One region of the Kitasatospora sp. NPDC059646 genome, then DNA from elsewhere that is predicted to be linked to it. Evidence: riboswitches for the same ligand, from Rfam matches in the RefSeq annotation. Region 1 holds a riboswitch; each other region holds the start of a gene.
What was found. A riboswitch is a leader RNA that binds a small molecule or an ion and turns the genes downstream of it on or off. The one in region 1 is predicted to bind cobalamin.

Region 1 (4,001 bases):
CACATCAGCCTCGACGACGTCCGCGAATGGGTCCAGTCCGGCTTCGCCAACCCGCAGTCCGGCTGGAACACCGCCTCCGAGGCCCAGTACCGCCTGGCCCGCCGCACCTGCGGCTTCGCCTGCCGCAACTACCTCGCCAACGGCATCTCCTGCATCATCGACGACGCCGTCTTCCCCGACCGCCCCGCGATCGGCCTCGGCGGCTGGAAACGCCACATCGGGCCCGGCATGATCCCGGTCGTCCTGCTCCCCGGCCTCGACCGCGTCCTCACCCGCAACGCCGAACGCTCCGGCAACCGCCGCCTCTCCGACGACGAAGTCGCCCGCATCCACGGCCGCATGGCCGGCTGGCGCACCTCCGGCCTCCCCATCATCGACAACTCCAACCTCACCGTCCCCGAAACCGCCGCCGCCCTCGACCAGGCCGTCCTCACCCGCCTCCACCAGCGCTGACCCCCACCGTCCCCCCGCTGCACCGCGCTCGGCTGCGCACGCTTCTCCGCTGCGCGGGGCTTCGCCGCACCGATATCCCCCAGGCGGGCCTTCGCGCTGCGCGGGCTCTGGGCGAGTAGGTGTGGCTGCGCCTGTTTCTCGCTGCGCGCCGCCCTCCGCTGCGCGGGGCTCGGTTGCGCCGGTCTTCCCCGGTGGGGGTGTTCCGCTGCGCGGGCTCTGGGTGAGTAGGTGTGGCTGCGCCTGCTTCTCGCTGCGCGCCGCCCTCCGCTGCGCGGGGCTTGGCTGCGCGGGCTTCTCCGCTGCGCGGGGCTTGGCTGCGCCTGTTTCTCGCTGCGCCGCCCTCGGCTGCGCGGGGCTTTCGACGGGTGGGGCTCGGGTGTGTCCGGGTTCCGTTCGACGGGGTCTTCCGCTGGTCGGCCGGTGCCGGAGACGTGTCGGTGCGGGCTGGGAGAATGGGGTGTGTCGGGTCGGATCGGACGAGGAGTTGACGCGGGTGCCCGAGGGGCATGTGGTGCATCGGTTGGCGGGGCTGAACGGGGAGCGGTTCGGGGGGCGGCCCGTGCGGGTCTCGTCGCCGCAGGGGCGCTTCGCGGAGGGGGCCGCGCTGCTGGACGGGCGGGTGCTGGAGGTCGCGGAGGCGCACGGGAAGCACCTGTTCCTGGGGTTCGGGGACGACTGGCTGCACGTGCACCTGGGGTTGTACGGCAAGTACGAGTTCGGGGTGGGGGAGGCCCCGGAGCCGGTCGGTCAGGTCCGGTTGCGGATGGCGAACGACGAGGGCTACGCCGATCTGCGGGGTCCGACGGCGTGCGAGGTGCTGACGCCGGGGGAGAAGGCGGCGCTGCACCGCCGGCTGGGGCCGGACCCGTTGCGGCCGGGCGAGGCCGGGGACGCCGCGTGGCAGCGGATCTCGCGGAGCGGGACGTCGGTGGCCGCGCTGCTGATGGATCAGAAGGTCCTGGCGGGTGTCGGCAACGTGTACCGCGCGGAGGTGCTGTTCCGGCTGGGGATCAGTCCGCACCGGGCCGGCCGGGACGTGAGCCGGGCGGAGTGGGACGCGATCTGGGCGGATCTGGTGGCGCTGATGCACGACGGCGTCGCGGCGGGGCGGATCGACACGGTCCGGCCGGAGCACACGCCGGAGGCGATGGGGCGGCCGCCGCGGGTGGACGACCACGGTGGCGAGGTGTACGTGTACCGGCGGCAGGACCAGCCCTGCCTGGTGTGCGAAACCCCGGTGCGCACGGAGGAGTTGGCGGCCCGGAACCTGTTCTGGTGTCCGCGCTGCCAGCAGTCCTGACGCTCCGTCACCACGGGAAGCCTTGACGCAAGGTTGACCGGGTCTTGGTCGAGGGTCCCGGAACGCGCTCCTATTGTCGGGTCCATGTCCGCACAACCGTTCCGGGGCTACCGCCCGGCCCCCGCCCTGCCGGTCCTGCCGTACCGCAAGCCCACCAAGGGGCGCGACTACTGGGTGCTGGACGACGTGCTTCCGGACCCGGACGCGGTGCGCGCCCGGCACCTGGCCCGGACCGACTGGGACGAGGGCTACCCGCACAAGCCGGAGTCGTGGCCCGGGCTGCGGGCGATGCCCGGCCTGGAGCCGGACGAGTTGGCGCACGTCGAGAAGCTGGTGCGGGAGACCGTGCAGGTGCCGCGGATCTGGGCGCTGGGCGAGGCCGAGGGCGGCACGTTCAACCACAACTGCGTGCAGGTGGTGGGGGCGGGGGAGTGCGAGCCGCGCCCGCACACCGATTCGCGGTCGCTGTGCCGGTACGCCGCCGTGCTGTACCTGAACCCGAACGTCCCCAAGCGGTGCGGGACCAGCTTCTACCGGCAGAGCCTGCCGGGCGGCCGGCTCGGCGGGAACACGGTGGTCGCCCCGCACAACAACCTGGTCGACGCGCTCGGTACCCGCTTCGTCCCGCCGGACTCGTTCACCGAGGACCTGGCCGTGCCGCACCGGTACAACCGGCTGCTGCTGTACACCGCGAACCTGATGCACACCGCCACCGAGTACTACGGCGCGACGCTGGAGGAGAAGCGGATGACCTGCGTCTTCTTCTGGATGGCCTGACGCAGCGTCAAGTAGCCCTGATGACAGCCGAATCGGGGCGGCAATCCGGGCCTGCGGCGAGGCCCGAGTGATCTTCGACACCCGGCGGCGCGTGCGCCCGCCCTTGCCGCTGTCCGGCCGCCGGTTCTACGGTGGTCGGGCCGTGGTGTTCGGGAAGCCGGTGCACTGTGCTCGTCACAGGAGTCCGGAGCGGCCCTCGCCACTGTGATCGGGGAGTCGTCGGCTCCCACCTCGTGCCACTGGCCCCGCGGCCGGGAAGGCCGGGCGCCGACGCCGAACACCCCGTCAGCCAGGAGACCGGCCACGGCATCTCACGAAGTGATCCACGAGGTGCTGGAGCGTGATGCGCGGATGACCGCGTCCGATTCGACCGTGCCCGGAAACGTTCCGGGCTCCCCCCTGCCGTCCTTCCGCTGGCGACGCGAGGACACCGTGCGCACCGCCGGCCTGATGGCGGTGATCCTGGCCCTGCACGTGGCCGCGTTCGGAACCCTGCTGTTCCTGGTGGTGCCGGAGAAGTACCAGGTCGGCACCCAGGTGTTCGGTGTGGGGCTGGGCGTCACCGCCTACACCCTGGGCATGCGCCATGCCTTCGACGCCGACCACATCGCGGTGATCGACAACACCACCCGCAAGCTGATGGCGGACGGCCGCCGTCCGGTCTCGGTGGGCTTCTGGTTCGCCCTCGGGCACTCCTCGATGGTGGTGGTGATGGCCGGGCTGGTGGCCGGCGGCGCCGCACTGGCGGGCACCCTGATGGACGAGGACTCGACGACCCATCAGGTGCTGGGCACCATCGGCACCACCGCGTCCGGTGCGTTCCTGTACCTGATCGCGGCGCTCAACCTGGTGGCGCTGCTGGGCATCCTGCGGGTGTTCCGGGCGATGCGGGCCGGGGAGTACGACGAGGCCGAGCTGGAGAAGCACCTGGACTCCCGGGGCTTCCTGGCCCGGATCCTGAGCCGGGCGACCCGTTCGATCACCCGGCCGGGCCAGATGTTCCCGGTGGGCATGGTGCTGGGCCTGGGCTTCGACACGGCCACCGAGGTCACCCTGATGGTGATGGCGGGCTCGGGCGCGGCGTCGGGCCTGCCCTGGTACGCGATCGTCTGCCTGCCGCTGCTGTTCGCCGCGGGGATGAGCCTGTTCGACACCCTGGACGGCACGTTCATGAACTTCGCCTACCAGTGGGCGTTCTCCAACCCGGTCCGCAAGGTGTACTACAACCTGACGATCACGGGGCTGTCGATCGCGGTGGCGTTCGTGATCGGCACCATCGAGCTGGTCGCCGTCCTGCACGACAAGCTCGGCCTGGACGACCCGGTCTCCGGCTGGATCGCCGGGCTCGGCCTGGACAACGTGGGCTTCGTGATCGTCGGCCTGTTCGTGGTGGTCTGGGCGGCGGCGATCGCCTACTGGCGGATCGCCCGCCGCTCCAAGGCGTTCGCCGGGGCCTGAGCCGGAACGGCGG
Region 2 (4,001 bases), on a different contig from region 1:
GTCCAGCAGCGCCACCACGTGCGGGAACGCGTCCCGGAAGAAGCCGGAGATGCGCAGCGTCACGTCGATCCGGGGACGGCCCAGTTCGGCGAGCGGGATCGGCTCCAGTCCGGTCACCCGGCGCGACGCGTCGTCCCACACCGGGCGGACGCCCAGCAGGGCCAGCGCCTCGGCGATGTCGTCGCCGGCGGTGCGCATCGCCGAGGTGCCCCACAGGGACAGGCCCACCGACGGCGGGAACTGGCCGTCGTTGTCGGCCCGGTAGCGCTCGATCAGCGAAGCGGAAAGCGCTTGCCCGGTCTCCCAGGCGAGCCGGCTCGGCACCGCCTTCGGGTCCACCGAGTAGAAGTTCCGGCCGGTCGGCAGCACGTTGACCAGGCCGCGCAGCGGCGAACCCGACGGCCCCGCCGGAACGAAACCGCCCTGGAGGGCGTGCAGCACCGCGTCCAACTCGTCCGTGGTGGACGCCAGCCGGGGCACCACCTGGGTGGCCGCGAAGGTCAGCACCTCCGCGACGGCCGCGGGCAGGCCGTCCGCGACCTTCTCCACCGCGGCCGGGTTCCAGTCCTCGGCCTCCATCGCCTCCACCAGCGCCCGCGCCTGCGCCTCGGCGGCGTCCGTCGCGCCGAGCGTCAGCGCCGCCTCGTCCAGGCCGAGCGCCTCGCGCAGACCGGGGAGCGCGCTGACGCCGCCCCAGATCTGCCGCGCCCGCAGGATGGAGAGCACGATGTTGACCCGGTCCGCGCCCGCCGGGGCCTGGCCCAGCACGTGCAGGCCGTCGCGGATCTGCGCGTCCTTCACCTCGCACAGCCAGCCGTCGACGTGCAGCAGGAAGTCGTCGAACCCGTCGTCCTCCGGCCGCTCCGCCAGGCCCAGGTCGTGGTCCAGCTTGGCGGCCTGGATCAGCGTCCAGATCTGCGCGCGGATCGCCGGCAGCTTCGCCGGGTCCATCGCCGCGATGTTCGAGTGCTCGTCCAGCAGCTGTTCGAGGCGGGCGATGTCGCCGTACGAGTCGGCGCGCGCCATCGGCGGCACCAGGTGGTCGACCAGCGTGGCGTGCGCCCGGCGCTTCGCCTGGGTGCCCTCGCCCGGGTCGTTCACCAGGAACGGGTACACCAGCGGCAGGTCGCCGAGCGCCGCGTCCGGCCCGCACTCCGCCGACAGCGCGGCGGTCTTGCCCGGCAGCCACTCCAGGTTGCCGTGCTTGCCCAGGTGCACCACCGCGTGCGCGCCGAACCCGCCGTCCTCCTGCGCCGCCGCGATCCAGCGGTACGCCGCCAGGTAGTGGTGGCTCGGCGGCAGGTCCGGGTCGTGGTAGATCGCCACCGGGTTCTCGCCGAACCCGCGCGGCGGCTGCACCAGCACCAGCAGGTTCCCGGAGCGCAGCGCGGCCAGCACCAGGTCCCCGTCCGGGTTCTGCGACCGGTCCACGTACAGCTCGCCCGGCGCCGGACCCCAGTGCTCCTCCACCTGCTCGCGCAGCGCGGCCGGCAGCGTCGCGTACCAGCGCCGGTAGTCCGCGGCCGGGATCCGCACCGGGTTGCGCGCCAGCTGATCCTCCGTCAGCCACGCCTGGTCGTAGCCGCCCGCCTCGATCAGCGCGTGGATCAGCGCGTCGCCGTCGTGCTGGAGAGCGCTTTCCGTGTGCAGTCCCGGCAGACTGTCGCCCAGGTCCATGCCCTCCGCGCGCAACCGCTCCAGCAGCCGCATCGCCGACGCCGGAGTGTCCAGGCCGACCGCGTTGCCGACCCGCGCGTGCTTGGTCGGGTACGCGGACAGGATCAGCGCGAGCCGCCGCTCGGACGCCGGAGTGTGCCGCAGCCGGGCGTGCCGCACGGCGATCCCCGCCACCCGCGACGCCCGCTCCGCGTCCGCCGCGTACACCGTCAGCCCGTCCTCGTCGACCTCCTTGAACGAGAACGGCACCGTGATCAGCCGGCCGTCGAACTCCGGGACGGCGACCTGCGTCGCCGTGTCCAGCGGCGACAGCCCGTCGTCGCTGCCCTCCCACTGCGCCCGCGACCAGGTCAGGCACAGCGCCTGCAGGATCGGCCGGTCCAACGCCGCCAACGCCCCCGCGTCCCACGCCTCCTCGTCACCGCCGGCCTGCGCGTCGGCCGGCCGGGTGCCGCCCGCCGCCAGCACCGTCGTCACGATCGCGTCGGCCGCGCCCAGCTCCGCCAGCAACTCCGGCTCCGCGCCGCGCAACGAGGCGCAGAAGTACGCGCGGGCCTGCGCACCCCGGTCCTCGATCGCCCGGCAGAGCGTCTCCACGAACGCCGTGTTGCCGCTCATGTGGTGCGCCCGGTAGTACAGCACCGCGACGGACGGGCCCTCCGAGGTGCGGGCGGTGCGCTCCAGCGGACCCCAGGACGGGGCGGACGCCGGCGGCGCGAAACCGTGGCCGGTCAGCAGCACCGTGTCCGACAGGAACGCGCCCAGCTCCGCCAGGTTCGCCGGGCCGCCGTGCGCCAGGTACGCGTGCGCCTCCGCCGCGATGCCCGCCGGCACCGTCGACAGCTCCATCAGCTGCGCGTCCGGAGCCTGCTCACCCGTCAGCACGACCACCGGACGCGGCCCGGCGAGCAGCACGTCCAGCCCCTCCTGCCAGGCCCGCCGGCCGCCCAGCAGCCGCACGACCACCAGCTCGACGCCGTCCAGCAGTTCGGGCAGGTCCGCGGGGGCCAGGCGCGCCGGGTTGCCCCACCGGAACGGCACCGGGCCGTTCGACGCCCGGGCGCTCAGCAGGTCCGTGTCGGACGTGGACAGCAGCAGGATCATGCGAAAGCCCTCCCGGGCGTCTCGAACAGCGCGGACAACACGGCGATGGGCGCACAGGAACGATCGAGGACGCGGAACGGCCCGCCGGGAACGGAGCCCACGGGCACCCGCCGGAGAACGGGCATGCGGCAGCGCATGGCACGGACCTTCCTCGGGGTCCTCGCCCCGGGCAGTGGAGGACGGCCGGAGTTCCTGGCTCCCACGGCTCACTGAGCCGCGGTCACAGTGGCGGGACCGCACCGGATTCTCACCGGACTTCCTCCGCTGTGCCGTCGCTGGCAGCGGACACCCCGAGAGGTGCCCGCCAGCATCGTACGGGTTGATCGGCCGTCGGGGGAGTGTGACCTGCGCCGCCGACCCGAATTCGCCCCCGGCCCGCGAACGGCGCCGGCCGGCACCGGCCTGAGCTGCGCAATCGCACCCCCGCCCGGCCCCGCGCGGCGCGATCGGCACGGTGGCGCGAATCGCCGCCATGGGTATGCTCGCCGCCATGCCACCCACACCCGACGCCTCCGAGGCACCCTCCGTCGGGCCCGACCGAGGCCGCGCCGACGCCTGCCCCGGCGCGCTCCGCCTGCACCCCGCCGAAGACGGCCACCTCGCCCGACTCCGGCTCCCCGGCGGCCATCTGACGCGCCGTCAGATCCTTGTCCTGGCCGACGCGGCGGACGACCTCGGCGACGGCGAGGTCGAGATCACCTCCCGCGGCAACCTCCAGCTGCGCGGCCTGCGCGAGCACTGCGCCGCCGAACTCGCCGAACGGCTGCGCGCCGTCGACCTGTTGCCGTCCGACACCCACGAACGCGTCCGCAACATCGTCGCCTCCCCGCTGGCCGGCCTCGACGGACGCGGCCGGACCGACGTCGATCTACCCGGCTGGGTGAGGGAGTTGGACGCCGCGCTGTGCGCCGCGCCGTGGGCCGCCCGGCTCTCCGGCAAGTTCCTGTTCGCCCTCGACGACGGGCGCGGCGACACCGCCGCCCTCAACGCCGATGTGACCTTGATCGCAGTCGGCGGCGGGCGCGCCCTGCTGCGCCTCGGCCGCGCCCGCCGCGCCACCGCCGTCGACCACCCCGTGCCCGCCGCGCTCGACGCCGCCCGGCACTTCCTCGACCTGGCCGCCGGACGCGCCTGGCACCTGCGCGAAGTGCAGGACGAACTGCCGGAAGGGGACGTGCCGCTGCCGGGATTCGCCGGTGAGCGGCCCCCGCTGGGGGTCG
Region 3 (4,001 bases), on a different contig from region 1:
CTGCGCGAGGCGGAAGACCCAACCCCGAAACCCCGGCGCCGCACAGCCACTTGCACCTTCCGCCCGCCCGCGGCCATTGCGCCGCGCATGCCGAAGGCACCCGCCGCCTGTGCGGCCGCCCGCTCCCGCGAGCGCCAGGGGCGACTGCGCGAGGCAGAGGACCCAACACCGAAACCCCGGCACCGCACAGCCACTTGCACCTTCCGCCCGCCCGCGGCCGTCTCGCTGCGCGTCGCGGTGGCGAGCCCACCGAAGCAGCCCGTCGCCGGTCGCAGCGACAGGCCACCCTGCGTCGCGGTCACTTGCGCCACGCGGCGGCTGCGAACCGTGCGCCGGCGGTGGCGGCCAGGGCGAGGAGGCCGACGCGGCGGGAGAGTCGGCAGGCCCGCTCGATGTCGGGGACGGCCACGGGGGGTTGGCCCGCGCCGAGGACGGGCCGGTGTTCGACGCGGTCGCCGTAGCGGAGGGTGCCGCCCAGTTGGACGCCCAGCGCACCGGCGAAGGCCGCCTCGGCCTGGCCGGCGTTCGGGCTGGGATGGGCGGAGCCGTCCCGCCGCCAGACCCGCCAGGCCCGCGACGGGGAGTCGGACGCGGCGACCGTCAGCAGTGCGGTGAGCCGCGCGCCGGGCCACCCGGCGACGTCGTCCAGGCGGGCGGAGGCCCAGCCGAAGCGACGGTGGCGGGCGGACTTGTGCCCCACCATCGCGTCCAGCGTGTTCACCGCCCGGAACGCCAGCAGCCCGGGCGTGCCCGCGATGCCGCCCCACACCAGCGCGTTGACGACGGCGTCGGCGGTGTTCTCCGCGACGGACTCCACCACGGCCCGCGCGATCTGCTGCTCGTCCAGCCCGGACGGGTCGCGGCCGCACAGGTGGGGGAGGCGTTCCCGAGCGGCCGTCAGATCGCCGTCCGCCAGCGACCGTCCGATCGTCCGGGCCTCCCGGGAGAGCGACGTCCCGCCGAGGACGGTGAACGTCGCGCCGGCCGTCAGCGCCGCCGAGGCCAGGGGCGAACGCCGTACGGCCCGCGCGGCGAGCGCCGCACCGCCCGCGACGGCGCCGACCGCGATCGCGGTGTACGCCGCGCCCGCACCGCGGTGGTCGCGCCAGAGCCGGCGCTCCAGTCGGGTCGCGGCGGTGCCGAACAGGGCGACGGGGTGTCCGCGCCGGGGGTCGCCCAGTCGGGCGTCCGCGAGGTATCCCGCGACCGCGCCCACCAGGTACGGGGCAGCCCGCATGGCGTCGTGTCCTCACTCAGGGTCCGCGCCCTGGATCGACGGAACGAAGGCCAGAGTCTCCTGACTTCCGGTCACCCCTCGTGGGGTTCCCGGTCACAGTGGCGGGACCGCGCCGGACTCGCACCGGCTTCCTCTGTTTACCTCCGTTTGGCCCGAAGATCCCACCACGCCCACTTCCGGCCAGTCAACCGACGCGACGGAGCGTTTGGTCACACACCGTCGCCGCCCGACGGCCCACCCACTGGGACCGCACGAGGACGACCAGCTCGCCTCCGGCCGATCGACGATCATCCTCCGGCGGGGACGACAGCGCCGACATGCGGGCAGCGGGCGCGCAGCAGTGGAATGTCGCGGATGGCGTCAGGGGTGCACTGACGGCGCGCCAGCCCGGAGACGAAAGCTCCTGGTGATTCGAGCAGGCGGGCAGCGCGCCCCCCGGAACTGGCGGAATCGTTCGAGCATGCGGGCCGGCAATTCGGCGTCCGCGTCCGCCGGCACTTCTCCGGCCAGCCGGAGGAGGAAGACCTCCCGGTGACCGAACTGCCGAAGTCGCCGCACGCCCTCGGCGGACAGTCGGACACCGTTCTCCCCGGCCTCGACACCGTGCTGATCGACGGACTTGGAGAGCCTTCGGAAAGGGACTCGGGCATCGGCAGCGGCCGTCTCCGGACTGTCCCGAAACAGGGATTCGGGAACGGTCGCGCCCCGGGCGGCGATTCGTGTGCTGAATTCCCACTGCGCTGCGGATCCACCCCTCCTCCGGAATCGCCGGGCGAGGTCGGAGGCCCGTGCAGGATCGCCGTTCGGGCAACCTCCTCCGGGGCGTCGACCGACGGCGGTTCGTTGCCGTACAGGCGGACACTTCCGTCGCGCCGGTGGGCTTTCGTGCTGCTCCCACCCTTCGCAGCAGTGCGGAACCCGATCCGAAGGTCGCCGTCGGAGCACCGTATGGCCCAGCCGTGAAAGCGCGCCGATTCGCCGAGTGGCCCCGGGGCGGGTGCACTGGAGGTACTGGACCGTCAGCACTCGGGAGACCGCCATGCGTTGGGGAACCGCCGCCGTTGTCGCAGCAGCCGCCGCAGGGGCCGGAGCGGGGGCGTTCCTGCTGCTCGGCCGGAAGGTGTCGGACCGGGTGGTGCAGCCGTCCGCGGCCACGCCGCCGCAGGCGGTGACGGTGCACGAGCTGGGGCCGGGGCGGGTGACGCTGACGGCGACCGCGGACACCGTCCGCCGGGGGCACTACGCGCTGGAGTGGGACGGGGGCGGCCACGCGGTGGTGGGGGAGGTGCTCGGCAGGGGCGGCGGGCGGGTGACCAGGCGGCTGGAGCGGGCCGAGCACGGCACCCTCGCCGTGGGTACGGAGGTCCGGCTGACCCCGCGGGTGCTGATCGGGGATCCGCGCTCCGCTCTCGGTCTGGACTTCACGGACACCGCCGTCCCCGGCGACCTCGGGGCGTTCCCGGCCTGGCGGACGACGGGGATGCGCGGCACCTGTGTGGTGCTGGTCCACGGCGCGGCGGCGGACCGTTCGCAGGCGCTGCCGGTGCTGCCGCTGCTGCACGCACTGCGGCTGCCCACGCTGACGATCACCTACCGGGGCGATGCCGGCGCCCCGGCGTCGCCGGACGGGCTGGGGCACTTCGGCGAGACCGAGTGGCACGACGTGGACGCGGCGATCGGGGCGGCGCTCGACCACGGCGCGGGCCGGGTCGTGCTGTGCGGCTGGTCGATGGGCGCGACCATCGCGCTCCAGACGGCGGCCCGTTCGGCCCGGCGGGAGCGGATCGCGGGGCTGGTGCTGGACTCCCCGGTGCTGGACTGGTCGGAGTCGGTGCGGCGGGCGGCGGCCCGCGGCGGCGCGTCCCCGGTGCTGGCGGAGCTGGGTACGCTCGCCGCGCAGGGCCGCACCGGCGTGGACCTGGCCGACTTCGCCCGGATCGCGTCCGGCGCCGACCTGCCCGCGCCGACGCTGCTGCTGCAGAGCCCGGACGACCCGATCACGCCGTGGGCGGCCGCCCGGAGGCTCGCGGCGGAGCGGGAGGACCTGGTCAGCCTGCACCCGGTGCCACAGGCCGAGCACGCGGCGCTGTGGAACGCCGATCCGGCCGGGTACACCGAGGCGCTGCGGCGCTTCCTGACCCCGCTGCTGTGAGCGTCCGGCGGCCGCACGGGGGAACCGGAACCGGGTCCGCCGCGTCCTCATCCCGGGACGGTGACACTCTGCGACATGTCCATGACGGGAAGTGGAGTGGTTCGTCCCGCTTTGACACGGCTTGTCCGGCCGCCGTTCGAACGGTTCGGACAATGCGCCGAGACAGCCCGGCAGTCGATGTGACAGAAGGCCCGTGCAAGGGGAAGACTGCACGGCGTGACGTCTCGGAACCCGCGCGACCGTGATGCCCCGCACCCGCCCCGCCGCATCGGTGCGACGGTGACCCGTCTGCCCGGAACGGCCGTCGGGCGTGCGGAGGGCACCGTACCCGCCGCAGCCAACCGCCGCCGGGTACCCGCCAAGCCCGGACGGGGCCGAGTGCCCGTCCCGGACGGCTTCCCCGCACCCGCCGAACTCGCCCCGCTGGCCCGCCGGATGCTCGCCGACGCGGTGCGCGTCGCCCACTGGGCCGGCGAGCTCACCGAGGTCGACAAGCGCGGCGAGCTCCTCCCCGAGGACGCCCGCGCCGCCGGCCGCGCCCTCGCCATGACCGTCGGCGCCGCCGCCAACGCCTGGGGCCAGGCGCTGCTGGTCGGCCTGGTCGAGCTCCGC
Region 4 (4,001 bases), on a different contig from region 1:
GCCGACGCCCCCGCCGACACCCTGGTGCACGTGCTGGCCACCGACCCCGCCGCGCCGCTCGACCTCCCCGCCTGGTGCCACCTCACCGGCCACCGGTACCTCGGCCCGGTCGACGACCAGACCTACGCGCTGCGCCTGGCCGCCGACCCGGCCCCCACCCGCGCCGACGCCCCCTGGCACCGCGCGGACGGCTGACGGGTCAGCCCGCGGCGGGGCCGCTCCAGCCCGCCGGGACGTGGCCGAGGCGGACCCGCTGCGGGTGGTCGCCGACGTCGACCCCCGACGTGGGCAGCCCGGTGGCGAAGTCGATGACGGTGACCCGGTCGGCGCCGCTCTCCGAGATGATGCAGGACTTCCCGTCGCCGCTGACCGTCGCCCAGTACGGCTTGGACGCCGGCACCAGCGGCCCCTCCTGGAGGGTCGCCCGGTCCACCACCGTGGCGTAGTCGTCCATCGTGCCCGCGACGCAGAGCCGGCCGCCGTCCGGGCTCATCGACAGGCCGTGGTGGCGCGAGTCGTTGACCCAGGTGGTGCGGTCCTCGCTGGTCGCGGGATTCTTCGGCAGCGTCTTGACGCGGGTGATCCGGTCGCTCGCCACGTCGTACTCCACGAACCCGTTGAAGAAGGAGACCTGGAAGTACAGCGTCCCGCCGTCCGGGGCGAACACCGCCGGCCGCACCGCGTTGGACAGGTCGGAGCGGCCGACGGCGTCCAGCCGCTGGCGCATGTCGATGGTGCGCACCGTCCGGAAGGTGTCGGCGTCGACGACCGTGATGTGCCGGTCGCCCTTCGTCCAGTCCAGCCACGGCGCGTCCAGGGCGGTGGTGACCTCGCCGATCGACATGTTCCAGATCTGCCGGCCGCCGTCCGTGTACAGGTTCTCGTGCGGCTTGTCGCCGGCGGCGAACGAGCCGAGCAGCCGGCCGGTGGCGATGTCCAGCACCTGCACGGTGTTCGCGGTGGACGCGGAGACCACCACCCGGGTGCCGTCCGGCGACAGCGCCATGTGGTCGGAGCGGTAGCCGTCCACCGGGAAACGCCAGTTGATCCGACCCGTGGCCAGATCGACCGAGACCACGTCGGCGAAGCTCGGCCGCGAGACCACCAGCGCGGAGCCGTCCGGCGTGGTGTACATGTCGTCGACGAACTGGTCGTGGCCCTCCCCGGGGCCCAGCCGCACGCCCAGGAAGTAGGCCAGCTTCACCGGGTTCAGGGCGATCTCGGCCAGCCGCTGGTCCTTGTCCGGGACGACGTTGACCCGGCCCACCCGCGCCAGCGCCCCGCGCGAGGTCACCGCGTCCGCCGTGCCGTCCCAGTTGTTGCCGACGAACAGCACCTCCCGCAGACCGTCGGCCGCGGGGGTCGACGCGGCCGCCGCGTCCGGGGCGGCCGCACCCGCCCGGGCCACCGCGCCCGGACCGGACACCGCCAGGACACACACCGCCGCGACGCCTGCGAGGCGACTCGCACGTCGAGAGCGCCGGAACGGGGAACGGGACATCACGGCTCCTTCACGCGGACAGGCCAAGGGGGAACGCCCGGAGACCGGCGCCGGGACGCGCCGTGGCGCGGGCGTTACTCGACAGTAGGGAGGTGGGCCGGGGCTGACAAGACATCGGGAGCGAACTGGGGCCGTGGAAGCGGGAGTTGAGGTCCACGCGGGTGGTGGCCGGCGGTCCCGCCGCCCGAGGCCGCCCCGGGCGGCGGACCGGTCCGCGCCGCAGCTCCCGGAGGCGACGGCCGCGGCCGTCGCCTCCGGCGGCGCCGCGTCGGCGTCCTCGGCCGGGACGACCCGCGCGCCCCGCCGCCGGAGCGTCGCCGACCCGCCCCGCCGACCGCCGTCAGGAGCACCTCGGAACGGGATATAGGCTGGTCGGGCAGCGGTTCGCCCCCGTCCGACCAGGCCGGGCGCGTCGCAAGAGGGAACCTGGTGCGAGTCCAGGACTGCCTCGCAGCGGTGAGCGGGAACGACCGCCGTCACACGCACTGGGCCCGACCGGCCCGGGAAGCGACGGCCAGTAGGAAGCCCCCCACGGGAGAGGGCCCGCGAGTCCGAAGACCTGCCGCCGCCCGCAGCGCCCACCGGCGCCGCGGCCCGAGTCGCAACTCGCGAAGGAGAGTTGACGTGGCAGACCAGACCGCGACACCCGTGATGACCGCCGCCAAGCCCGCGGAGGCGTCCGAGGTCACGCTCGCGCACATCATGAGCGAGCACGACACCAACCTGTACGGCACCATCCACGGCGGCGTGGTGATGAAGCTCATCGACGACGCCGCCGGCGCGGCCGCCGCCCGGCACGCCGAGGGCCCGGCCGTCACGGCCGCGGTGGACGGCATGTCCTTCCTCGCCCCCGTCCGGGCCGGCGACCTGCTCACCGCGCACGCCGAGCTCGAACGGGCCGGCCGTACCTCGATGACCGTCCGGGTCAGCGTCACCGCGCAGCGCTGGAACGCCGCCGCCGGCCCGGTCACCGAGGTCGCCACCGCGCGGCTCACCTTCGTCGCCGTCGACGCCGACAGCCGCCCGCGGCCGGTCCCGGCGCTGCTCCCGGCGGAGCCTGCCGCGACCGCCTGACGTCCTGTCACCGTCCGGGCCCCGGAGCGCCGATCCCCTTCGGTGCTCCGGGGCCTGCGGTCTACGTGATCACTCTCACGTCGAACAAACCGCCGCATTTGCGGCGGCGTGAGATCGACATGTTCCGTTCAAGCTCCGCTTACCCCACCATGGCAGCGTGTGCCCGCCTACGCGCGTAGCGCACCCCATGGTTCCTGTGGTTCGAGGAGATTGACAGATGATCAGAACGTGGAAGGCCGCCCGCCCGCTGGCCCTCACCGCCGCCGCCCTGGTGGCCGCAGCCGGAGCGAGCGCCGTCCCGCAGCACGCCACCGCCGCCACCCCCAAGACCACCACCGCCGCGGCCGCCGCCGCCACCCCCAAGCGGGTGCTCTTCGACAACTCCAAGGCGGAGACCGCGGGCAACGCGGACTGGATCATCTCCACCAGCCAGCCCGACCCGCTGGCGCAGAACGCCAACCCCACCGGCGAGACCAGCTGGACCGGCGCCATCTCCGCCTGGGGCGTGGCCCTGCAGAAGACCGGCAACTACAGCCTGAAGACCCTGCCGGCCGGCAACACCATCACCTACGGCACCGGTGGCGCGCTCGACCTCGCCAACTTCGACGAGTTCGTGCTGCCCGAGCCCAACGTGCGGCTCAGCGACGCCGAGAAGACCGCCGTGATGAAGTTCGTCCAGAACGGCGGCGGCCTGTTCCTGATCTCCGACCACACCGTCAGCGACCGCAACAACGACGGCTGGGACTCCCCGGCCATCATCAACGACCTGCTGACCACCAACAGCGTCGACAACACCGACCCGTTCGGCTTCTCCGTCGACCTGCTGAACATCACCACCGACAACCCGCGGGCGATCACCGACGCCACCGACCCGGTGCTGAACGGCTCCTTCGGCAAGGTCACCGGCTCGATCATCCGCAACGGCACCACCTTCACCCTCAAGCCCGCCGACAACCCCAACGTCAAGGGCCTGGTCTACCGCACCGGGTACAGCGGCAACACCGGCGCGGCGTTCGCCACCTCGACCTTCGGCAACGGCCGGGTCGCGATCTGGGGCGACTCCTCGCCGATCGACGACGGCACCGGCCAGTCCGGCAACACCCTGTACAACGGCTGGAACGACCCGGCCGGCACCGACGCCGCGCTCGCCCTCAACGCCACCGCCTGGCTCGCCCAGGGCGGCTCCACCGGCAACACCGGCTCGGTCTCGCTCACCAACCCGGGCGCCCGCACCGCCACCGTCGGCACCGCGACCAGCCTCCAGCTGTCCGCCACCGACACCGCCGGCGGCACCCTGGGCTACGCGGCCACCGGCCTGCCCGCCGGACTGACCGTCAACTCCGCCACCGGCCTGATCAGCGGCACGCCCACCACCGCGGGCACCTCCACGGTGACCGTCACCGCCACCGACTCCACCGGGCCGTCC

Region 2: another riboswitch for cobalamin. It lies ahead of cobN (cobaltochelatase subunit CobN); the one in region 1 lies ahead of ACFV1L_RS33180 (HoxN/HupN/NixA family nickel/cobalt transporter).
Region 3: another riboswitch for cobalamin. It lies ahead of ACFV1L_RS12635 (cobalamin biosynthesis protein); the one in region 1 lies ahead of ACFV1L_RS33180 (HoxN/HupN/NixA family nickel/cobalt transporter).
Region 4: another riboswitch for cobalamin. It lies ahead of ACFV1L_RS00920 (acyl-CoA thioesterase); the one in region 1 lies ahead of ACFV1L_RS33180 (HoxN/HupN/NixA family nickel/cobalt transporter).

The regions. Positions count from the first base shown of each region.
Region 1 is NZ_JBHWDS010000071.1:10,047-14,047, forward strand. It holds gene ACFV1L_RS33165 (AAA family ATPase) at 1-453, shown strand, start outside; gene ACFV1L_RS33170 (Fpg/Nei family DNA glycosylase) at 947-1,753, shown strand; gene ACFV1L_RS33175 (DUF6445 family protein) at 1,838-2,530, shown strand; cobalamin riboswitch at 2,657-2,851, shown strand; gene ACFV1L_RS33180 (HoxN/HupN/NixA family nickel/cobalt transporter) at 2,849-3,988, shown strand.
Region 2 is NZ_JBHWDS010000001.1:275,112-279,112, reverse strand. It holds gene cobN (cobaltochelatase subunit CobN) at 1-2,781, opposite strand, end outside; cobalamin riboswitch at 2,951-3,089, opposite strand; gene ACFV1L_RS01250 (hypothetical protein) at 3,272-4,001, shown strand, end outside.
Region 3 is NZ_JBHWDS010000014.1:74,303-78,303, forward strand. It holds gene ACFV1L_RS12635 (cobalamin biosynthesis protein) at 299-1,237, opposite strand; cobalamin riboswitch at 1,269-1,416, opposite strand; gene ACFV1L_RS12640 (alpha/beta fold hydrolase) at 2,277-3,389, shown strand; gene ACFV1L_RS12645 (hypothetical protein) at 3,768-4,001, shown strand, end outside.
Region 4 is NZ_JBHWDS010000001.1:202,030-206,030, reverse strand. It holds gene ACFV1L_RS00930 (sulfurtransferase TusA family protein) at 1-195, shown strand, start outside; gene ACFV1L_RS00925 (YncE family protein) at 200-1,501, opposite strand; cobalamin riboswitch at 1,918-2,062, shown strand; gene ACFV1L_RS00920 (acyl-CoA thioesterase) at 2,126-2,575, shown strand; gene ACFV1L_RS00915 (putative Ig domain-containing protein) at 2,793-4,001, shown strand, end outside.